One region of the Pseudomonas sp. CDFA 610 genome, then DNA from elsewhere that is predicted to be linked to it. Evidence: predicted binding sites of a transcription regulator. Region 1 holds the regulator's gene; the other holds the start of a gene.
What was found. Region 1 encodes FliA, which starts transcription of late flagellar genes. Its sites were predicted from a motif close to CTAAAGTTTNNNNNNNNNNNGCCGNTAA; they were not measured.
Positions count from the first base shown of each region.

Region 2: KDX39_RS19195 (methyl-accepting chemotaxis protein) is a predicted target of FliA. The motif match lies at 3,076-3,103, and genes of this name have one in related genera.

Region 1 is NZ_JAGTPM010000006.1:74,352-86,317, reverse strand. Features, by position in the region: gene KDX39_RS12605 (adenine phosphoribosyltransferase) at 1-378, shown strand, start outside; gene KDX39_RS12600 (DUF2802 domain-containing protein) at 463-864, opposite strand; gene KDX39_RS12595 (chemotaxis protein CheW) at 865-1,344, opposite strand; gene KDX39_RS12590 (CheW domain-containing protein) at 1,402-2,259, opposite strand; gene KDX39_RS12585 (ParA family protein) at 2,362-3,150, opposite strand; gene motD (flagellar motor protein MotD) at 3,194-4,081, opposite strand; gene KDX39_RS12575 (flagellar motor protein) at 4,088-4,828, opposite strand; gene KDX39_RS12570 (protein-glutamate methylesterase/protein-glutamine glutaminase) at 4,828-5,994, opposite strand; gene KDX39_RS12565 (chemotaxis protein CheA) at 6,046-8,310, opposite strand; gene KDX39_RS12560 (protein phosphatase CheZ) at 8,344-9,129, opposite strand; gene KDX39_RS12555 (chemotaxis response regulator CheY) at 9,149-9,523, opposite strand; gene fliA (RNA polymerase sigma factor FliA) at 9,779-10,519, opposite strand; gene fleN (flagellar synthesis regulator FleN) at 10,516-11,349, opposite strand; gene flhF (flagellar biosynthesis protein FlhF) at 11,465-11,966, opposite strand, start outside.
Region 2 is NZ_JAGTPM010000010.1:55,685-67,650, forward strand. Features, by position in the region: gene KDX39_RS19180 (glycoside hydrolase family 3 C-terminal domain-containing protein) at 1-1,586, shown strand, start outside; gene KDX39_RS19185 (TetR/AcrR family transcriptional regulator) at 1,646-2,287, opposite strand; gene KDX39_RS19190 (cupin domain-containing protein) at 2,371-2,874, opposite strand; gene KDX39_RS19195 (methyl-accepting chemotaxis protein) at 3,205-4,827, shown strand; gene KDX39_RS19200 (winged helix-turn-helix transcriptional regulator) at 5,027-5,374, opposite strand; gene KDX39_RS19205 (DoxX family protein) at 5,513-5,923, shown strand; gene KDX39_RS19210 (DUF2946 family protein) at 6,014-6,412, shown strand; gene KDX39_RS19215 (TonB-dependent receptor) at 6,494-8,551, shown strand; gene KDX39_RS19220 (endonuclease) at 8,889-9,866, shown strand; gene KDX39_RS19225 (amidase) at 9,922-11,628, shown strand; gene KDX39_RS19230 (ABC transporter ATP-binding protein) at 11,888-11,966, shown strand, end outside.

The DNA.
Region 1 (11,966 bases):
GGCGTCATGGACGCACGCGGCTTTCTGATCGGTTCGGTCGTGGCCTATGCGCTGAACAAGCCACTGGTGCTGTTTCGCAAACAGGGCAAGCTGCCGGCTGACGTACTTAGCGAAGGCTATCAGACCGAATACGGCGAGGCGTATCTGGAAGTTCACGCCGACAGCCTCTGCGATGGCGATTCGGTCGTGATGTTCGATGACCTGATCGCTACGGGCGGAACGCTGATCGCGGCCGCCAACCTGATCCGCCGCATGGGCGCCCGGGTCCATGAAGCCGCTGCAATCATTGATCTGCCGGAACTGGGTGGTTCGAAACGTCTTCAGGCCATGGCGATCCCGACCTTCTGCCTGACTGAATTCGCTCTGGACGAACAGTAAGGCATCGCTACAGCAGGACCGAGCCGAACGGAAAATCAAGGGAAGGAAAAAGCCTGGTCGCGAATGGACCAGGCTTGACAGCAGTCAGCTCGCCGGATTGCCGTGAAGCTTGGTCATCAACTGCGCTTCGGCCTGAGTCAGTCCGCAGGACTGAGTCAGCTCGTCAATACTGGCACCCATGCCGACCAGACGCGCAGCCTGGGCAAAGGACAGCGTGGAGGGATCGCGCTGTTCCAGTGCCGTCAGCTTGTCGGGCAACGGCGCGACGATAGCGCGCAGTTCGTGCAGATCCTCACCCATGCGCACTGTACCGCTCTGGAAGTTGTCCACGCGCCGGGCCAACTCCTTGATACGCTGATCACGCAAGGCAGCCGCCTCGTCACGCTCGGCGTCGAGCTTGCGCTGACGCCTGGTATGGGTCAGGAACATTCCCAGGGTGACCACCCAGAGAATGCCCAGAAAGACGACTGCAACCTCAAGAATCAATCAGATGCTCTCCAGCTCGGACCATTCTTCTTCGGACATCATCTTGTCCAGCTCGACCAGAATCAACAGCTCGCCATTCTTGTTGCAGACGCCCTGAATGAACTTGGCCGATTCATCGTTACCGACGTTAGGTGCGGTTTCGACTTCGGACTGACGCAAGTAAACCACTTCCGCCACGCTGTCGACCAGAATCCCGACCACTTGCTTATCGGCTTCAATGATCACGATACGCGTGTTGTCGCTGACTTCAACCGGTGCCAGGCCGAAGCGCTGACGGGTGTCGATCACGGTCACGACATTACCGCGCAGGTTGATGATGCCCAGCACGTAGCTTGGCGCACCCGGTACCGGAGCGATTTCGGTGTAGCGCAGCACTTCCTGGACCTGCATCACGTTGATGCCATAGGACTCATTGTCCAGGCGGAACGTAACCCATTGCAGGATAGGATCTTCGGAACCCTGTGCAGACGACTTATTCATACCCCTAACCCCTCACGTGTGTACTCTGCGGGCGACGCGACTGGCGACGACCCATGATTATTTCGACTTGTTCAACTGCTTGACCGCGCCACTGGCTATCAACTCGGCCAACTCTGCAACGTCCAGCAACGCACACATGTGTTCGATCACTGTGCCCGCCAGCCATGGCCGCTGACCACGCTGTGTGCGCCACTTGATTTCATTCGGATCAAGACGCAAAGAGCGACTGACCTGATGCACCGCCAACCCCCACTCGTACCCCTGAACCGAAATCACATACTGCAAACCCTGGCGAAAATCATCGCGGTAGCGATCAGGCATGATCCAGCGCGCGGTATCCAACACTTTCAGGTTGCCCGCCTGAGAAGGCAGGATTCCGAGAAACCAGTCCGGCTGACCGAACAGAGGTGTCAGCTCCTGCCCTGCCAGCGGATAAATCGACCCCAGGCACACCAACGGCACCGCCAGTGTCAGACCCGCTACATCGAACAGCAGGCATTCGAACGGCTCGGCAGCCCAGGCCGGACGACCATCGCTGGTCGGCGGCGGCGTGGGCGTGCGCTGCGGCACCATGGTGCTCAGCTCGGCAACCGGCTCGACCAACTCGACTGCCGGAATCTGCGCCTCGACTTCAGCCACGATCACCGGTGCAACGTCCAGCACAGGCGCCACAACCGGTGCAGCGACAACCACAGGCACCGCTACTGCGGCAGGGGCGGCGACAGCCACCGCGACCGGTTTTATCTGCGCCTGCCTGCGCGCATCAAAGGCCTGCTCTTCAAGCACCGCCGCCTGAAACTCGTCGATGGTGCTGGCCGGAACCTCCGGTTCTTCGGTCGCGTCCTGAAGCAACGCGTCCAGATAGGACTGCAGAGCCAGCTTGGGTCGTGTTGCAACTTCTACAGGGCGGTTCATACCGGGGCCCAACAAAAAATGGAGCGAGTACAGCCTGATAGAGTTATCGGCCGCATTGAGGCATCACTTGAGCTGACAGCAGAGAAAGAATATGCGCGCATGTCAGGCCACCTGAGCATTGAGTTGCTCGGCGAGCATATGCTTGAGCAATGCCCGATATGCGATCACCCCGCGGCTCTTGCTGTCGTTCTGCGACGGCGTCAGCCCCGCACGGCTGGCGTCGCGCAAACGCGTGTCCACCGGCACATAGGCCTGCCAGACATGCTCGGGAAAACTGTCGCGTAACAGCTTCAAGGTGCCCATGGAGGCTTGAGTACGGCGATCGAACAATGTCGGCACGATGGTGTAAGGCAACGGCACCTTACGGGAGCGGTTGATCATGGTCAGGGTGTTGACCATGCGCTCCAGACCTTTGACGGCCAAAAATTCGGTTTGCACGGGAATCGCCAACTGCTGACTCGCAGCGAGCGCGTTGACCATCAATACACCGAGCAACGGCGGGCTGTCGATCAGCGCATAGTCAAAATCCTGCCACAGCTGGGCGAGGCTCTTGGCAATCACCAGACCCAGACCACTCTGGCCCGGCGACTGTCGTTCCAGAGTCGCCAGCGCCGTACTGGATGGAATCAGCGAAATACGCTGGTCGCTGGTCGGCAACAGGAGCTGGCCCGGAAGCCCGTCAGGAACGGCGCCCTTGTGCAGAAACAGATCGAACGCACTGTGTTCCAGTTCGTCAGGGTTGTGCCCGAAATAGCTGGTCATGGAGCCGTGGGGGTCAAGATCGACCACGACCACGCGCTTGCCCGCATCGGCCAGCAGACCGGCCAGGGCAATGGTCGTGGTGGTCTTTCCGACTCCACCTTTCTGGTTGGCTACTGCCCAGACTCTCATTGATGATTTCCTTCCGTACAGCGACGACCGTACCGATACAATATTAGGGAGCGGGTGACGGAGAATTGACAGTGTTCGCACGTACCGGCGGCTTTGCTGGCACCGGTGCAGTTTGTGTGCCAGCACGCTTCAACGCGGCATCCGGCTGCGCATTCGCGGTGCCGGTACTGGTCAGACTGCGCCGGACATCCAGGTTACGGGATATGACCAGCACGACACGTCGGTTCTTGGCACGCCCTGTAGCGCTGGTGTTCGGGGCAATGGGCTGGAACTCGCCATAGCCGACTGACGCCAGACGCGCCGGGTTGACGCCGTCGATGGCCAGCATGCGGACAATGCTGGCCGAACGTGCCGACGACAGTTCCCAGTTGGTCGGAAACTGCGCCGTACTGATCGGCAGGTCATCGGTGAAACCTTCGACATGGATCGGGTTGTCGAAGCGTTTCACGATGCCAGCGACCTTTTCAATGATCGTGAACGCCTTGTCGCTGGGCATGGCATCACCACTGCCGAACAGCAGACTGGAATTGAGCTCGATCTCGATCCACAGCTCGTTGCCACGCACAGTCATCTGATCGGACTTGATCAGATCGCCAAACGCGTCGCGTACATCCTGGGCAATGGTCTGCAACGGGTCACTGGCTGACGAGGCGATACCGGCGTCGGTTTCCTCGCTGTCTTTGAGCAACGGCTCGGACGGCTTGACCGAGACCGGGCGCTGCTCGCCGATGGGGATCGGCTTCATGGTGCGCTCGGCGTCGTTGAATACGCCGACCAGGGCCTGCGACAGAATTTTGTACTTGCCTTCGTTGACTGACGAAATCGAGTACATCACCACGAAGAACGCGAACAGCAGCGTAATGAAGTCGGCGTAGGACACCAGCCAGCGTTCATGATTTTCGTGTTCTTCGGGCTGACGACGTCGAGCCATGAGGTGTTACTCCATGAAGCCTTGCAGCTTGAGTTCGATGGAGCGCGGGTTCTCACCCTCGGCAATGGACAGCAGACCCTCGAGCAGCATTTCACGGTAACGCGCCTGGCGGTGGGCGATGGCCTTGAGCTTGTTGGCCACCGGCAGCAGGATCAGGTTGGCCGTCGCAACGCCGTAGATCGTGGCAACGAAGGCCACGGCAATGCCGCTGCCCAGCTGACTCGGATCGGCCAGATTGCCCATCACGTGAATCAACCCCATGACCGCACCGATGATGCCCACGGTCGGCGCGTAGCCGCCCATGCTCTCGAAGACCTTGGCGGCCTGGATGTCACGGGTTTCCTGGGTGATGAAATCCACCTCCAGAATGCTGCGAATCGCTTCCGGCTCAGCGCCGTCGACCAGCAACTGCAGGCCTTTGCGGGCATAGCTGTCAGGCTCGGCGTCGGCAACCGTTTCCAGTCCCAACAAGCCTTCCTTGCGGGCAGTCATGCTCCAGCCGATCACGCGGTCAACGCCACCGGCAAGATCGACACGTGGCGGAAACAGCACCCAACGAATGATTTTCATGGCGCGCATGAAGGCGCTCATGGGTGCCTGCAACAGCGACGCTCCCAGCGTACCGCCGATCACGATCAGCGCTGCCGGGCCGTTCAGCAGCGCACTGAGGTGTCCGCCTTCGAGAAAGTTGCCGCCAATGATCGCCACGAACGCCAGGATCAGTCCGATCAGACTCAGTACATCCATCAGAGGCACGCCTCGACCAAATGACGACCGATATCGTCCAGGCTGTAGATCGCGTCCGCCAGCTCAGCCTTGACGATGGCCATCGGCATGCCATAGATCACACAGCTCGCCTCGTCCTGAGCCCAGACCGTGCTGCCTGCCTGCTTGAGCAGACGAGCGCCTTCACGGCCGTCGGCCCCCATGCCGGTGAGCACGACTGAAAGCACCTTGTCGCCATAGGATTTGGCAGCCGACCCGAACGTGATGTCCACGCACGGCTTGTAATTGAGGCGTTCGTCACCGGGCAGAATCTTCACCATGCCACGGCTGTCGACCATCATCTGCTTGCCACCGGGGGCCAGCAGGGCAAGGCCCGGACGCAGCACATCACCATCCTCGGCTTCCTTGACGCTGATCTTGCACAACTTGTCCAGACGCTCGGCAAAAGCCTTGGTGAACGCAGCAGGCATGTGCTGGATCAGCACCAGCGGTGCCGGAAAACTGGCAGGCAGTTGCGTCAGCACACGTTGCAACGCAACGGGACCGCCCGTCGAGGTACCGATGGCAACCAGCTTATAGGCCTTGCGCTTGGGCGCTCCCGAGGTGGTCGGATGGGCTGGCGCAGGAGCATGTGGCTGGGCATGGGCTGCATGAGGCGCAGGCGCTGCGGTGCGCGGCGCAACCGTGCGTGCAGGCATTGTCGATGCAGGTGCCGCGGTACGGGCAGCGGGCGCAGCGGAGGAAGAAACCGGAGCGGCGGAAGTGGAACTTGCTCCACTGAAACGACGGTTACTGCGCGAGATGCTGTTGATCTTTTCGCACAGCAGTTGTTTGACCTTCTGCGGGTTGCGCGAGATGTCTTCAAAATTCTTGGGTAAAAAGTCCACCGCACCGGCGTCCAGTGCATCCAGCGTGACGCGGGCACCTTCGTGAGTCAGTGAGGAGAACATCAATACCGGAGTCGGGATGCGCTGCATGATGTGACGAACCGCCGTAATGCCATCCATCATCGGCATTTCGTAGTCCATCGTGATCACGTCAGGCTTGAGCGCGAGCGCCTGTTCTATAGCTTCCTTGCCATTGGTTGCCGTGCCGACAACCTGGATGTTGGGGTCCGAAGAAAGGATTTCCGTAACGCGGCGGCGGAAGAAACCGGAATCATCCACCACCAGGACCTTGACTGCCATAAACACTCCAATAGGCGCCGCAGGCAGCCGAAGCTGCCCGCAACCCCAGAATCAAATACGCCGTGCGGCGTAACGCTTGAGCATGCTCGGTACATCGAGAATCAAGGCAATGCGACCGTCACCGGTGATAGTGGCGCCCGACATACCCGGCGTACCTTGCAGCATCTTGCCCAGCGGTTTGATCACCACTTCTTCCTGCCCGACCAGTTGATCGACGACAAAGCCGATGCGCTGGGTGCCGACAGACAGAATCACCACGTGCCCTTCACGCTGCTCTTCGTGCGCGGCCGAACTGACCAGCCAGCGCTTGAGGTAGAACAAAGGCAAGGCCTTGTCACGCACGATCACCACTTCCTGACCATCTACGACGTTGGTGGTCGACAGGTCCAGGTGGAAGATCTCGTTGACGTTGACCAGCGGGAAGGCAAAAGCCTGATTGCCCAGCATGACCATCAGGGTCGGCATGATCGCCAGCGTCAGCGGAACCTTGATGACGATTTTCGAGCCCTGTCCCTTGGTCGAGTAGATGTTGATCGAGCCGTTGAGCTGGGAAATCTTGGTTTTGACCACGTCCATGCCCACGCCACGACCGGAGACATCGGAAATCTCGGTCTTGGTCGAGAAGCCCGGCGCAAAGATCAGGTTGTAGCAGTCGGTATCGCTGAGACGGTCCGCAGCATCCTTGTCCATGACACCGCGCTTGACGGCGATGGAGCGCAGCACGTTCGGGTCCATGCCCTTGCCGTCATCCGAGATGGACAACAGGATATGGTCGCCTTCCTGCTCTGCCGCCAGAATCACCTTGCCGCCGCGGGACTTGCCGGTGGCTTCGCGTTCTTCAGGGGTTTCGATACCGTGGTCGACCGCGTTGCGCACCAAGTGGACCAGCGGGTCGGCCAGTGCCTCGACAAGGTTTTTGTCCAGGTCGGTCTCTTCGCCCACCAATTCCAGATTGATCTCTTTCTTGAGCTGGCGAGCCAGGTCACGAACCAGACGCGGGAAGCGGCCGAAGACTTTCTTGATCGGCTGCATGCGGGTTTTCATCACTGCGGTCTGCAGGTCGGCGGTCACCACGTCCAGGTTCGAAACGGCCTTGGACATGGCTTCGTCGCCACTGTTAAGACCCAGGCGAACCAGGCGGTTACGCACCAGCACCAGTTCGCCGACCATGTTCATGATCTCGTCCAGGCGCGCAGTATCGACGCGCACCGTGGTTTCGGCCTCGGTCGCGACCGGCTTTTCGCCCGTCGGGGCGGGAGCACGAGCGGGTGCAGGGGCAGCAGCCTTGGCTGGCGCAGGTTCGGCCTTTGCAGCAGGGGCAGGCGCAGCAGCAGGCTTGGCAGCGGGGGCCGGGGCAGGCTTGGCAGCAGGTGCAGGCGCCTTGGCGACGACCGCGTCAGGCTCGAACTTGCCCTTGCCGTGCAGCTCGTCCAGCAGGCTTTCGAATTCGTGATCGGTGATTTCGTCGGAGGCCGCAGCCTGTGCCGTCGCTGGAGCCTTGGCCGCAACGGCCTCGACAGCCACCGGCGCAACGACAGCAGCGTCGAACGACCCTTTGCCATGCAGTTGATCCAGCAATGCTTCGAACTCGTCGTCAGTGATCTCGTCACTGGCCGGTGCGCTGCCGCCAGCCTTGGCCGCAGGGGCCGGTGCTGGAGCGGCATCGGCGGCAAACTTGCCCTTGCCGTGCAACTGATCGAGCAGGGATTCGAATTCCTGATCGGTGATCTCGTCGCTCGACGAGGCCTGAGCGGCCGGGGCCGCAGCAGGTGCTGCAATCGGCCCGGAGCCGTGCAGCGAATCGAGCAACTGTTCGAATTCATGGTCCGTGATGTCGTCGCCGCCAGCCGCCTCGGCAACCGGAGCAGCCGATTCGGCGACTTCAGCCACAGGTTCAGGCTCGGCAACTGCGACTTCGTCATTGGACTGTGGTTCAGCCAGACGGGACAACGCCGCCAGCAGCTCCGGCGTCGCAGGCGTCAGGTCAGTACGTTCGCGCACCTGGCCGAACATGCTGTTGACGGTGTCCAATGCTTCCAGGACCACGTCCATGAGCTCGGAATCAACGCGACGCTCACCCTTGCGAAGGATGTCGAACACGTTTTCGGCGATATGGCAGCACTCCACCAGCTCATGAAGCTGGAGGAAGCCGGCGCCCCCTTTTACAGTGTGAAAACCGCGAAAAATTGCATTGAGCAGATCAGCATCATCCGGTCGGCTTTCCAGCTCGACCAATTGCTCTGACAACTGCTCCAGAATTTCGCCGGCCTCTACCAGAAAATCCTGAAGGATTTCTTCATCGGCGCCGAAGCTCATGGGGGTGCTCCCTAAAATTAACCGTCAACAGACCTAGAAGCCGAGGCTCGATAGCAGATCGTCTACATCATCCTGTCCGGATACGACGTCTTCACGTTTATCGGCATGAATCTGCGGACCTTCACCCTTGGCGAGATGTTTTTTAGGATCTTTTTCCGCAAGGATGGATTCTTCGTCATGTTCGATACCCGCAAAGCGATCGACATGGCTGGCCATGAGCACCAGTTTGAGCAAATTGCCTTCCACTTCAGTGACTAACTGCGTGACACGCTTGATCACCTGACCGGTAAGGTCCTGGTAATCCTGGGCGAGCAGAATGTCATTGAGGTGAGCGGAAACCTCGTGAGTCTCCTTTTCGGTACGCGTCAGAAAACCATCGACCCGCTTGGCGAGATCGCGAAATTCCTCGGCACCGATTTCGCGGCGCATGAAACGTCCCCAGTCTTCGCTCAACGCCTTGGCGTCGGAACTCAGACCGTTCATGACCGGCGTGCTTTCCTCGACCAGGTCCATGGTGCGGTTGGCCGCATTTTCGGTCAGTCGCACGACGTAACCCAGACGCTCGGTGGCATCCGTGATCTGCGATACCTCTTCGGCCTGAGGCATGTGCGGATCGATCTGGAAGTTGACGATTGCACTGTGCAGCTCACGAGTCAGCTTGCCCACTTCCTGATAGAGGCCGCGGTCGCGTGTCTGGTTGAGCTCATGGATCAGTTGCACAGCTTCGCCGAAACGGCCTTTTTCAAGGCTGGTAACCAGTTCCTGCGCGTGTCTTTTCAGGGTCGACTCAAAGTCGGCCATCGAATCATTGTTATCCATAGCGCCCTCGCGGCATGCATCAGCTATTGACGCGTTCAAAGATCTTTTCGATCTTCTCTTTCAGCGCTTGAGCCGTGAATGGCTTGACCACGTAACCGTTAACACCGGCCTGTGCAGCTTCAATGATCTGCTCACGCTTGGCTTCGGCAGTGACCATCAGCACCGGCAGGCTCTTGAGGCGCTCGTCTTGACGGACCTGGCGCAACAGATCGATACCGGACATGCCAGGCATGTTCCAGTCCGTCACCAGAAAGTCAAAGGCACCGCTCTGCAACATCGGCAGCGCGGTCAGACCGTCATCCGCTTCCGATGTGTTGGTGAACCCCAGATCACGCAACAGGTTCTTGATGATCCGCCTCATCGTTGAGAAGTCATCAACGATGAGGATTTTCATGTTCTTGTCCAATTCGACCTCCAAGCAGTCTTTAACGCGTTCAGCACCTGAACACGCTGTTCACTCAATACTGGCACAGCACACCCCCGGCTGTACGAAACGACGACGGGCTTGGCAAAACGACAGGTACAGACCTGAACGAACAGCCCATCGAGGCACCGCCCGACAGGCTCCTGCCTTGTCTATCCTGTTACCACGTAACGCTCTGCACAGCCGGCTTGAAGTCACTGTGCGGACCAGGCCGCACCTTGACTGTCAACGCGCTCGCCACTCCCCCAAACGCCCTCGCAAACGAGCTGCGCACTGGCTGTGTAACTGACTGACCCGCGATTCGCTGACACCCAGGACCTCTCCGATTTCCTTGAGGTTCAGCTCTTCGTCGTAGTACAGCGCCAAGACCAGACGCTCACGCTCCGGCAGATTGGCAATCGCATCGGCCAGGGCTGCCTGGAAGCGCTCGTCTTCCAGGTCCCGTGACGGTTCAAGCGAACCGCTGGCACCGTCCTCGTGCAGCCCTTCGTGATCGCCGTCCTGAAGCAGGTCGTCGAAACTGAAGAGGCGGCTGCCCAAGGTATCATTCAAAATCCCGTAATAATCATCGAGACTCAACTGGAGTTCGGCAGCAACCTCGTGATCTTTAGCGTCACGTCCGGTTTTCGCTTCAATTGCGCGAATTGCGTCGCTTACCATGCGCGTATTGCGGTGGACCGAGCGAGGCGCCCAGTCCCCCTTGCGCACTTCGTCGAGCATGGCGCCACGAATACGGATACCCGCATAGGTCTCGAAACTCGCACCTTTGGTGGAGTCGTATTTGGTAGAGACTTCCAGCAGGCCGATCATGCCGGCCTGGATCAGGTCCTCGACCTGCACGCTGGCTGGCAAGCGGGCCAGCAAGTGATAGGCGATGCGCTTGACCAAGGGCGCATAACGCTCGATCAGCTCATACTGCGAATTCCGGGAAGCCTTGCTGTACATCTGGTAGCCGCTCGCTGTCATTGGACAGGCCCCGCACTGGTCTGGTGAACGAGTCGTTCAACGAAAAATTCAAGGTGACCCCTTGGATTGGCCGGCAACGGCCAGGTATCGACCTTTTGAGCAATGGCCTTGAATGCCAGCGCGCATTTGGAACGCGGGAAGGCTTCGTAGACGGCACGCTGTTTCTGTACGGCCTTGCGCACGCATTCGTCGTAAGGCACAGCCCCGACATACTGCAGCGCCACATCCAGAAAGCGGTCCGTGACCTTGGTCAGCTTGGCGAACAGATTGCGGCCTTCCTGCGGGCTCTGGGCCATGTTGGCCAGCACCCGGAAGCGATTCATGCCGTAGTCGCGGTTGAGCAACTTGATCAGTGCGTAGGCATCCGTGATGGACGTCGGCTCGTCGCAGACTACCAGCAAGACTTCCTGCGCGGCGCGTACGAAGCTGACCACCGATTCACCGATGCCTGCCGCCGTGTCGATCACCAGTACATCGAGGTTGTCGCCAATTTCACTGAACGCCTGGATCAGACCTGCGTGCTGGGCAGGCGACAGATGAACCATGCTCTGAGTGCCGGAAGCGGCAGGCACGATGCGAACGCCGCCCGGCCCCTGAAGAAGCACGTCGCGCAATTCGCAACGGCCTTCTATGACATCGGCGAGCGTGCGTTTGGGTGTCAGCCCAAGCAGAACATCGACATTGGCCAGACCCAGATCGGCGTCAAGAAGCATGACGCGTCGACCGAGTTCAGCCAGGGCCAGTGAAAGGTTCACTGACACGTTAGTCTTACCGACGCCACCTTTGCCGCCGGTCACCGCAATAACCTGTACGGGATGCATGCTGCCCATGTTATTTCTTTACCTTGTCTTGCGTAGACCGAAGCCACATTGGGGGCTGCACGTTCGCGAACGAACAATGCCTGGCAGACCATCGATGCAGGGACATTCCAATAGTCTCCATCACTTAACCTACCCTTTTGCCAGGTGAGTGATAGAGGTCGGCAAACATATCAGCCATCGCTTCTTCGCTAGGCTCATCCTGCATTTGCACGCTGACCGCACGGCTCACCAGTTGGTGACGACGCGGAATGTGCAAATCGTCAGGAATCCGTGGTCCGTCCGTGAGGTAGGCCACCGGCAATTCGTGACTGATCGCCAGGCTAAGAACTTCACCCAGGCTGGCGGTTTCATCCAGCTTGGTCAGAATGCATCCGGCCAGGCCACAACGCTTGTAACTGTGATAAGCCGCTGTCAGTACCTGCTTCTGGCTGGTTGTGGCCAGTACCAGGTAGTTACGCGATTTGATGCCGCGACCTGCCAGGCTTTCCAGTTGCATGCGCAACGCAGGATCACTGGCTTGCAGTCCGGCAGTGTCGATAAGGACCACACGCTTGCGCAGCAGAGGCTCGAGAGCCTGTGCCAGCGACTGACCGGGATCGACGTGAGTCACCGGCACGTTGAGAATA
Region 2 (11,966 bases), on a different contig from region 1:
ATCTGGCTGTTCAACCACCGACATCGCCTTTCGGGACCGCCTATTCCGTTCCGGCCAGCTACGTCACCGAACTCAGTGGCTTGAAGCAACTGGCGTCGAACACGGCCAATGTCGACTACATCAGCCAAATGAGCCTGAACCCGAAGTCGTCGGTCTGGTATCAGCCGGGCTCAGGCAAACAGGCCATCAGCAACGCAGGCGTCAAAGCCGAGTACTACGCCAACACCAGTCTGTCGGGCGATCCGGTGGCAACGCACATCGAGCCGGGCGTCAACCTGGACTGGATCACCAGCAGCAACGTGACCGACAACGGCACCAGCACCGTCAGCGGTTTCAACCCGGTGGCAGGTGCGTTCTCCGCCCGCTTCACTGGCAAGATCAAACCGACGATCACCGGCCCGCATGTGATCAAGGTCCGTGCCGATGGCGCGTACAAGCTGTGGATCAACGACGAACTGGTGGCCGAAGACGAAGGCGGACAGGTCTCGTTCGACCTGATCCCGGTTGTTCCTCGCGCGATCAAGACCGCCAGCCTGAAAGCCGGCAGCGAGTACAACGTGCGTCTGGAGTATCGCCGTCTCAAAGGCAACTTCACGCCGGTACTGGGCGGCATGAATGGCGTACAGATGAGCTGGGCGTCACTGCGCCCGCCGAAGAACCTGGCGGACTACGATGCCGTGGTCGTCGCGGCAGGCAGCAACTTCGAATATGAAGGCGAATCCCTCGACCATCCGTTCGAATTGCCACAGTTCCAGTCCGAGCTGATCAGCTTCGTACAGAAAGCCAACCCGAAAACCATCGTGGTGATGCACGGCGGTGGCGGCATGGACATGCAACCGTGGGCCAATAAGGTTGCAGCCACGTTGCACGCCTGGTTCCCCGGCCAGCAAGGCGGTCAGGCACTGGCTGAAATTCTGTTCGGCAAGGTCAACCCGTCCGGCAAACTGCCGATCACGCTGGACAGGAAGGTCGAGGACAACCCGAGCTACGCGTCGTACAAGGACCCGGTGCCGTACTATTTCAGCAGTGCCAACCCGCCCACTGAAATGACCTACAGCGAGGGCCTGTATCCGGGCTATCGTGGTTACGACAAGAAACACGCCACGCCGCTTTATCCGTTTGGTTTCGGTCTGTCTTACACGACGTATGAGTACAGCGACCTGAAGCTGTCGAGCAACGTGCTGGCACCCGGTTCGACCATCAACGCGACGTTCACGATCACCAATACCGGCGACAAGGCCGGATTCGAAGTCGCTCAGTTGTATGTGCAACCGTCAAAGCCGCAGGTTGATCGTCCCGAGAAAGAACTCAAAGGCTTCTCCAAGGTTTACCTGAAGCCGGGCGAAAGCAAGTCCGTCACCATTGCGCTGGACTCGCGTTCGTTCGCTTACTACGCGCCGGATTCGGTGAGCTGGAAAGTCGATCCGGGCAAGTTCAAGGTGCTGGTCGGCAAGGACTCGGAAAATCTGGCACTCAACCGCACCGTCGTCGCGCTCTACCCGGAGCAACTGACCACACGTGACTCCAACCCTCTCCCCGTTCCGCTGCGCAAGGCCGTTCAGGTCAAGCCGGAACAGGCTTACTGACAGGCAGCAATCGGTGGTCTTCGCGGCCACCGATTGCCAACGGCTCGCCAGACGCTTTGCTAGCGCACTCCCAGGTCTGACGCCATTCGGTCGAGGAACCGTTTGAATGCGCGCTCGATATCCACGTCGGACCGTGAACGAAGCCATTGAATCTGCATCCCGTCCATCATCGATGCCAGCTCGAGACTGACCTGTTTCACATCGATGTCCCCTCGCACTTCGCCCGCCTGCACCAGCAGCTTCAACTGCGCCTGCAGATGGCTGTGCACGATATGAAATCGCTCGCAGAACCATCGATTCGCCGGATGGGTAACGGACAGGCTTTCGGTGTTGATGATCATCAGCGCCTGACTGACAGACGCGTCTTCGATGCTGAACCGCATGATGAACTGCAGGAACGCTACGAAGCCTTCCAGCGTTGCCACCTGTTCGGCGTCCTGCAACCGCGTCGAGATGTACTGATCCCGATGGTCGAGCACCGCTTGCAGCAAGGCCAGTTTGTTGGGGAAATGGTGAAGCAATCCGACCTGGGAAATACCCGCCACCTTGGCGATGTTCGACAGCGATGCGCCGGCAAAGCCATCGCGGGCAAAGATCACCAGCGCTGCCTGAATGATATCGACCTTACGCAGATCGCCTTTCGGAATGCGACGACGTTTGGCGGCTGGCGTTGAGACGGGATCGGGCAGGTTTTCAGACATGATGAATTCGTTTACTTCATTTTTGGGTCGGCAGAAGCATACAGGCACAGCACCGGGTGCGCATGTGCACGAGCGCGTCCGGCTTACGGCTCGCCATCCCAATAGTCCACATTCAGATCGACCCGTTGCCTGGCCACGAAAGCAGCGCCCTCACCGGACGCCATGGCCTGGTACTTGCCTGAGTCGGGGTACTCGCAGATCTCGGGCTTTTCACGGGTGCTGATGGACAGGTATTTCAGAGGCAACAACGACGTATTGATGATCTGGTGAGGGTATTGCGGCCCCGGTGGAATGAAGATCACATCGCCGCTCTTGATGGGCAGCATCCGGTCTGCAACCCGCAGGCTGCCTTCGCCTTCGATGACGATGAACATTTCCTCCTGCGCATGATGAAAATGATAAGGGCACGAGCGCTTGCCCGGCGCAACGATATCAATGGAGGCGCCCAACTTGCTGGCGGCCGTTCCCGTTGCCAGCGGTCCTGCCAGACTTTCATACAAAGGATCGCGGACCTGCTTTTCAAGCGAGATCTCATTGAAGTTGCGGATCAGGCGGGAAGCCAGTTCAAGCGAGGTGTCATGTGTCATCGCCGTACAGCCCGGAACAGTGAGGAAGCAGTGATCTTAGACCATTGATCGACACAGAGCCCGTCAACTTAACGCCGTCAAAATCTTAACTTTCACGCGTTAAACGTTATAAATTACAACCGAAATCAAAATAATATTGCTTTAAATATCAAACATTTAAATAAATTATTTCGCAATATTTCAAATAGTGCTCGCCTGCGCCTCAAGTTCATCAAGGCACGGTCGAAATTATGATATCTAAATGACATCATTCTAAGAAATTTGCACACTGCCGCTCTTCATACAAAACATCATTGGACTGCCAGGGAGGCAAGTTTCAGGACTGACACCATGCTCAATAAGCTCAGCATCTCGCAGAAGCTTTACTTCAGTTTTATCACTATTGTCGTACTCATCGCGGTTCTGGTGGCCAGCGCCTACAGGGGGTTCGAGCAGGTTGAAGACGCCACTAACAGCAATGTTCATACCTATAAGGTGCTCAGTGAAGCGCAACTGGCCCTGGAACAGCTGATCAATATCGAAACCGGCATGCGTGGCTTTGTCATCACGTCGAAAGACGCGTTTCTCGAGCCTCTCATTGCCGGCGAAAAACGCTTTGGCGAAGAGCTCGATGCGCTCAAGCAGCTGACAGCTGACAACCCGGAGCAACAGCGACGCCTCGCATCGCTGGGAGAAACCTACAAGCGCTGGCTTGAAGATGACGTCAACACCATCGTTGCCATGCGCAGGGACCTGACTGCACGCAACCTGCCTGATGATGAACTGGACAAACGCATCATCGCCGGTGCCGACAAAGCCAAGATGGACAGCATGCGTGTGACGCTGGCCGAGATCAGCGCCGCGGAAAACACGCTGTTGGTCGTCAGAAGCCAGAACATGATCGACGCCAAGCACTTCGCACTGATGATCCTGGTATGCGGTGGCATTGCGGCCGCGCTTCTTGCCGCCATTCTGGCGACGGCACTGGGTCGCAGCACCACCGCACGCCTGCAACTGGCAATTGACGCCGCTACAGCCGTTGCCGATGGCAGGCTGGACACGGTCATCGACACCAGCAGCCATGATGAACTGCCCAAAGCGTTCGACCGGATGCAGAAGCGCCTGCGCGAGATGATTCAACAGATCAGTGAGGCGGCAAATCAACTGGTGGTGTCTGTGCAGCAGATTTCCGGTGCGTCCGAGCAACTGTCCGGCGCCATCCAGGAACAGTCGACCTCGGCTTCAATGATGGCCGCCACCATCGAGGAACTGACCGTCAGCATTCATCACGTGTCCGAGAACGCCGACGAGGCCCACCAGATCGCCAGTCGCTCGGGCGAGCAATCCAAAGAAGGCGCGCAGGTCATCGAAAACACCCTGTCCAGCATGAACGGCATTGCCAGGACCGTGCAGCATTCGTCGACTCAGGTTTCAAGCCTGGGCCAGCATTCTGAGCATATTTCATCGATCATCAGCGTGATTCAAGGCATCGCCGACCAGACAAACCTGCTGGCGCTCAACGCTGCCATCGAAGCTGCGCGGGCGGGCGAACAGGGACGCGGGTTTGCCGTCGTGGCCGACGAGGTACGCCTCCTGGCGCAGAACACCGGTAAATCGACCAAAGAGATTGCCGGGATGATCGAGAAAATCCAGGCTGGCGTCAGAGAGACCGTCCAGAGCATGCACAGCGGAGTGCTGGAAGTGAACAGCGGCGTGGAAATGGCAGGCAATGCCGGCCAGGCGATTATCGAAATCCGCGACAGTTCCAGCAAGGTTTTGCATGTGGTGGACCAGATATCGTTTGCGTTGCGCGAGCAAACCGTTGCCAGCCAGGATGTCGCGCGTAGCGTAGAACGCTCTGCACAAATGGCCGAACAGAACAATATGTCCGTTCAGGAACTGCTCAAGACCAGCGGCGGGCTGAAAAACCTCGCGACCAGTCTGCAACAGGAAGTGGGCAGGTTCCGACTGTAAGACTGATCAGGCCCCGGCGTGCCGGGGCGCTTCAGTGGCTGACGATTCGTCCGGGAAACCGAATCGTCGGCCAGCCGCCTCCCACCCTCCAGCGTTTGCTCTGCGACAGCGCTACGTCGAAGAGGTGGCGGCCTCCCCACAAAATCTCCGCTCACTCAGTCAGCCAGGTTGTTTTGCCTGATCAGGGTATCCGGTGCCCTCAGCTGGATTTCTTGCCTGAATCCCTTGCAACACGACCACGCCCGGCCGACCTGACCGGCACGCTGGCACCATGTTCCTGCCACCAGATCATCAGCGCTTCCATGGTCGGCCCCAGCCCCCGCGCCTTTTCGGTAATCTCATATTCCACACGCGGCGGCACTTCGGCGAACACGGTGCGTGTCACCAGCCCGTCTGCCTCAAGCTCGCGAAGTTGCGCGGTCAGCATGTGCTGAGTGATGCCAGGAATGGCCTTGCGCAGCTCGCCAAAGCGATAGACACGCTGATTGATCAGCCACATGATTTCCAGCTTCCATTTGCCTGACAGCAATGAGAATGCGCGGCGCATTTCTTCGTGCATGTTCAAATGGGCGCTGGTATTGGTCTGGTTTCCCATACTAATCCACCTTATTTCATCCTACTTGTCAGTTTTCATATGAGTCTACATTCTCGCCGTCTGTCGAATACAAACAATAGCGAGAACCTTATGACTCTCTACCTTTACTGGACCAGCACCGCCCTATTGTCGCTGCTGTATTTCGCGTCGGCGTTCATGTACGTGACGAAACAAACCTATGTACGTGAAGCCCAGGCTGAACTGGGCTATTCAGCAACGGGACTTATCCCCTTCATGATCGCGGTAAAGGTGCTCGGCCCTGTGGTGATTCTGTCGCGCTTCAACGTGGCACTCAGCGACCTTGCCTACGCAGGCATCTTTTATCACCTGATCCTGTCCGCCATGGCGCACCTGAATGTCCATAAACCCAAAGGTGCCATTCCGGCCGCGATGGGCCTGGTGTTTCTGGCGATCTCCTTCATGACGCAAAATGACGCTCGCCAACTTGCATCGCCTTACGCATCCGCGTCGAGCTTCTTTCAGACAACGTTAAGCCAATGACCTGAACGCCCGACACGACCCACCAGTTGCGACGATTCGCCACACTCGGGCAATGCTTGAAAAGCGGGGGCGGTGATAGAGTTGCGCCCCATGAAAATAACCCGTGATGAAAGGTCGCTTATTGCATGGACGCTGTACGCCAGCGTCCTGCTGAGCCTTTTTTTCTGCGGCCTGCATCACGGACAAATGAGCGGTCTGGCGCTCAGCGGTCTGAACGGGGGTTACTGTTCGCTGGATGGGTCAGGCAGTGCGGGCCTGGACTCCAGTGAGTCGGATCAGAAGCAGCACGCCCTCCCCCAGCTCTCCTGCCCGGTGTGTTCCTCTTTCACGGTACTGACAGCCAGCCACGTTTCCGACTGGATGCTGAATCCGGCTCCGGCAAAAAGCATTTCACCGATCACCGTTCGCTCCTGGGCGCAGCCGCCTCCGCGCTACCTGTGGCCCGCCGTCAGCCCTCGCTCGCCTCCTCTCCCGTTCCTCGCTGTGTGACTTGACCCAACCTGAACCCTCGGGCGCGCTTGTGCGTGCACGTCGGGACAGCGTCACTTTTTTGCGTGGATTACGCCGCTCATGAAAACAACCCGTACCTCATACCCTGCATCACCCCTCTTGATGTCCTGCCTGTTTGCCCTCACGCCGCTCAGCGAGGCGATTGCCGAAACCCGCGACAGCGCGGACTCGGTCGTTACGCTCGGAGCTGTAGACGTCTCGGCAGGCCGGAACGGCCCGCTGGCCAGCCGCAATATCCTCAGCTCAGTCGATGTGCTGGGCGCCGACCTGCTGGAAAAACAGCCGGTGCACTACAGCTGGGAACTGTTCGGTCGGGTTCCGGGTGTCATGTTGACTCAGTTCAATCAGGGCACCACGTCCGGGAAGCTCTCGTTTCGCGGGTTCAATGGCGAAGGGGAAGTCAATGCGGTCAAGTTGTTGATCGATGGCATTCCGAGTAATACCAATGACGGGAACATGCCGTTCATCGACATGATCTTCCCGCTGGAAATCGACAGTATCGAAGTGGTGCGCGGCACCAATGACCCGCGATACGGCCTGCACAACATCGCAGGCAATGCCAGCATCAACACCCGCCAGGGCGGCAACGACGGCAAATTGCGATTGCGCTACGGCAGTTTCGACACCCGTGAGCTGCAGTTGATCAAAGGCGTCGAGCAAGGCAACTGGAGCCAGAACTACTCGTTCAGCTATCAGGGCAGCGAGGGTTACCGCAACCACGCCGACGCCGAACGTATGAGCTTTTCCGGCAAATGGTTCTACACCGCCGACGATGAAAGCTGGCGCGCAGGGCTCACTGCCCGCCACTACAAGGTGGATGCCGACGAGGCCGGTTACCTGAGCCGGCGCGACGCACGGGACCATGCTCGCCAGTCCTATGCCAACAACGCCACTGACACCGGCGAGCGTGAAATGAACCAGCTCGGCCTGCATCTGGACGCGACGCTCACTGAGACCCTGAGCCTGGCCGGCAAAGCCTATGTGAACACCTTCGAAGACCGGCGCTGGACCCAGTACTGGCGTACATCCTCGCAACAGGAACGCTACAGCGACGAGACACAATATGGCGCGCTGAGCAGCCTGACCTGGCGTCCGGAGGTCGAGCATCTGTATGCCTTCGCGCTGGAAGGTGGTGCAGAGGTGCAACGCCAGGAAAACCAGAGCCTCAGGTATAGAACCCTGCAACGTTCGCGGGTGGCGCAGACGCGCGATCAACAATTCGATCTCGATGTCTACGGTGCTTACGTACAGGCAGTGATCGAGCCGTTCAAATCATTGAAGATCATTCCGGCATACCGCATCGACAAGGTCTACGGTGACTACACCAACGAACTGACAGGCGAGCGAGCCGACGTCAACGACTACGGCCAGATTCGTCAGCCCAAACTCAGCGTGGTCTATTCACCCTGGGAGCAGGCGAGCCTGTACGCCAACTGGGGACGCAGCTATCAGATAGGAGTTGGCTCGGCAGCGTATCGCCTGGCGACGCAAGCCGATGACTTGAAGCCTTCGATCAACGATGGTTGGGAAACCGGGATCAAATTCCAGCCAGCCGACTGGATCAACGGACGCATCGCGTACTGGGAGCAGAAAGCCTCGGATGAAGTGCAGCGCAAGCTCAACGATGCCGTCGGCGATGCCGAAAACGTCGGGCAAACCCTGCGCAAGGGTTGGGATGTGCAGCTCAATGTCTACCCCACCGACGCCAGCAGCCTGTGGCTGTCCTATTCCAGGCAGTTCTCCGAAATACTCAAACCCAACCCCAATCTTCCGGCCAGCGAAGGCAAGGAGATGGATCACGTCCCTCACCATCTGTACACCGCAGGTTCGGCCTATCGGCTGACACCCAGACTCGAAGTCTCGACCTGGCTCAGCGGACAGAGTGATTACTACCTGGAACGAACCAACAGCACCGGCAAATACGGCAGTTATGTATTGCTCAACCTCGGGGCAACGTACCAACTGTCACCTCAGCTGAGCCTTGATGTTCAGGCGAAGAACATCACGAATAAATATTACGAATACGTATGGTACGACTCCAGCAGCGGCGTTGAGCAGTCGCTGCATGCGCCTGGCGATGGTCGTGCAATCTATGCGGGGTTGACGCTGGACTTCTAAAGGACCTGTCAGACGTTCAATAAAAAGCGCTCGTTGCCGCAGTGTGCAACGAGCGCTTCGAGAAACGTCCGTTCTGTCTCGAGCCCTGACATTGATCGACACTTCACAACCGGATCAGCGAGGGATATCGACTACGATCCTGCTCAAGCGGGACACCAATAGCAGGATCAACGCCTGAAAGTGCGGCGACGAAAAATGGTCATGCATGGAACCCGAATAGCGCTTGGGGAACATCGCGCGCGCTTCAAGGCACGGTTGTAATCAAACCGAATCGCACGTTTACCCTCAGGCTGTCATGAGTACAATGCGCGCCCCTGAACCTGAAATATGCTGACTCATGAAATTTCTGTTTTACGTATTGACGCTGTCATTCCTCGCTATCAACCCCGCTTTCGCAGAGCCGCCTTCAACGTTTTCCGAAGCCAAGGTGGTTGCCAAACAAAAGATCTATCTCGATCAGGCCAGCAGCGCTCAGGGCGATCTGTACTGCGGCTGCAAATGGACCTGGGTCGGAAAATCAGGTGGCCGTATCGATGCCGGTTCCTGCGGCCTGCAGGCCCGCAAACAGGAGAACCGCGCAGCGCGTACCGAATGGGAGCACATTGTTCCGGCCTGGACCTTCGGCCATCAGCGTCAGTGCTGGCAGAAAGGCGGGCGCGAATTTTGCGAAAACGATGACCCGGTGTTCAAGGCCATGGAGGCCGACCTGTTCAACCTTTACCCGGCAGTGGGCGAAGTGAACGGCGACCGCAACAATTACAATTACGGCATGGCCTCAGGCGTAGCGCCGCAGTATGGACAGTGCAAGACCAAGGTCGATTTCCAGCAGAACGTTGCCGAACCGCGTGACGAAGTGAAAGGCATGGTCGCACGTACCACTTTTTACATGTTCGATCGGTACAACCTGAACATGTCGCGTCAACAGCAACAGCTGTTGATGGCCTGGGACAAGCAATACCCGGTGACGGCGTGGGAAAAGGAACGTGACCGTCGCATCGCAACCGTCATGGGGCACGCCAACCCGTTCGTGAGCCGCGCCCGTACCTGGACCCAAGGCTACAAGCCAGTCGGCGACGGTGTGGTCAGCGCCATTGCGCAGAAAACCGCGCAGACCAAAACGCAGCCTGACGCGCAGAAGCCTGCGACCCGCGCGTCCTCGGCAGGCGTGATCATCGGCAACCTCAACAGTCACATCTATCACCTGCCTCAGGGCTGCCCGAGCTACGATAAAGTCTCGTCGAAAAATCGGATATCCTTCGACTCTGAATCCAAAGCCAGGGCGGCGGGCTATCGCAAAGCAGCAAACTGCACCTGAGTGCACACAACGCGAGCGCCAGTGCCGTTCCTTATAAGCCGTCGGTGAAAATCCCATGATCGAAGTCACAGAAGTCTCCATTGCCGAGCTGCGTGCGGCGCTTGAATCCGGCAAGACCACTGCGGTCGAGCTGGTTCAGGCGTACCTTGCACGCATCGACGCCTATGACGGACCGAACACTGCCACCGCACTGAACGCCCTCGTGGTACCGAACCCCGAGGCGCTTGCCGAAGCGCAAGCCTCTGACGCGCGTCGTGCGAAAGGCGAAACACTGGGACCGCTCGACGGCATTCCCTATACCGCCAAGGACAGCTATCTGGTGAAAAGTCTGACTGCCGCCTCGGGCAGCCCGGCTTTTGCCGATCTGGTCGCGCAGAAAGATGCCTTTACCATCAGCCGCCTGCGTGACGCCGGGGCCATCTGTCTGGGCAAAACCAACATGCCGCCGATGGCCAATGGCGGCATGCAGCGCGGCGTGTATGGACGCGCCGAAAGCCCTTACAACGCGAGCTATCTGACCGCGCCCTTCGCCTCCGGCTCGTCCAACGGCGCAGGCACGGCCACCGCCGCCAGCTTCGCAGCGTTCGGCATGGCCGAGGAAACCTGGTCCAGCGGACGCGGCCCGGCTTCCAATAACGGTCTGTGCGCCTATACCCCTTCGCGCGGTGTGATATCGGTGCGCGGCAACTGGCCGCTGACGCCGACCATGGACGTAGTCGTACCCTACGCCAGAACCATGGCAGACCTGCTGGAAGTGCTGGACGTGATCGTCGCCGAAGACCCCGAGACACGCGGCGATCTTTGGCGTCTGCAGCCTTGGGTGCCGATTCCGTCAGTAGCTTCCGTACGCCCTGCCGCCTACACCGAATTGAGTGCTGGCGCAGAAAGCCTGGCTGGCAAACGCTTCGGTGTGCCGCGCATGTACATCAATGCCGACCCTGACGCAGGCACCGCCGAAAAGCCCGGTATTGGCGGCCCCACCGGCCAGCGCATCGTCACCCGCCCTTCGGTGATCGATCTGTGGGAAGACGCACGTCAGGCTTTGGTTGCAGCAGGCGCCGAAGTGATCGACGTCGACTTCCCGCTGGTCTCCAACTGCGAAGGTGATCGTCCCGGCGCGCCAACGGTGTTCACCCGTGGACTGGTCTCGAAAGCGTTTCTGCACCACGAACTGTGGGACCTTTCCGCCTGGGCATTCGATGACTTCCTGCGCGCCAACGGCGATCCGGCGCTGAACCGCCTCGCCGATGTCGACGGGCCGAAAATCTTCCCGCATGATCCTGGCACCCTGCCCAATCGTGAAGACGATCTGGCGGCAGGCATGGACGAGTACGTGCGCATGGCCGAGCGCGGCATCACGCCCTGGAACGAAATCCCGACGCTGCCGGACGGCCTACGCGGGCTGGAACAGACGCGCCGCATCGACCTCGAAGACTGGATGGAAAAACTCGGGCTTGACGCTGTACTGTTCCCGACGGTGGCCGACGTCGGCCCCGCCGATGCGGACGTCAACATCGAATCCGCCGACATCGCCTGGAGCAACGGTGTCTGGGTGGCCAACGGCAACCTCGCCATCCGCCACCTGGGCGTCCCGACCGTTACGGTGCCAATGGGCCTGATGGCCGACATCGGCATGCCTGTCGGGCTGACGTTCGCCGGTCGTGCGTATGACGACTCCAACCTGCTGCGTTTTGCCTCGGCTTTTGAAGCCATGGGCAGCAAACGCGTGATTCCGCCCCGCACGCCACCGCTGGGTAACTGACGCCGTTATCAGGGATTTGTTCGCCCGCCACGAGTGCGGGCGAATGCCCATGAAACCCGTCTCATCAAGACCTCCCGCTGCACCTTCATCTCTTTGCTGATCCAATCCGGGTGCAACCCCTGCTCTTGCAGCAGGTCTGCTACTGACTGACTTTATGCACAGCTTCACTTTTGATCATTGAGCGCGGCACCTTGTCCCGGAAGCTCAACGTACAGCGCAACGACAGGATCGCTTTAACTGATTCCCATGGAGACTGCTGATGCTTCAGGCATTTGAAAAACGGCTTGACCCTTTCCCACCCGACGAGACACCACCACCGCCTGAAGGCCTGGTGAAAT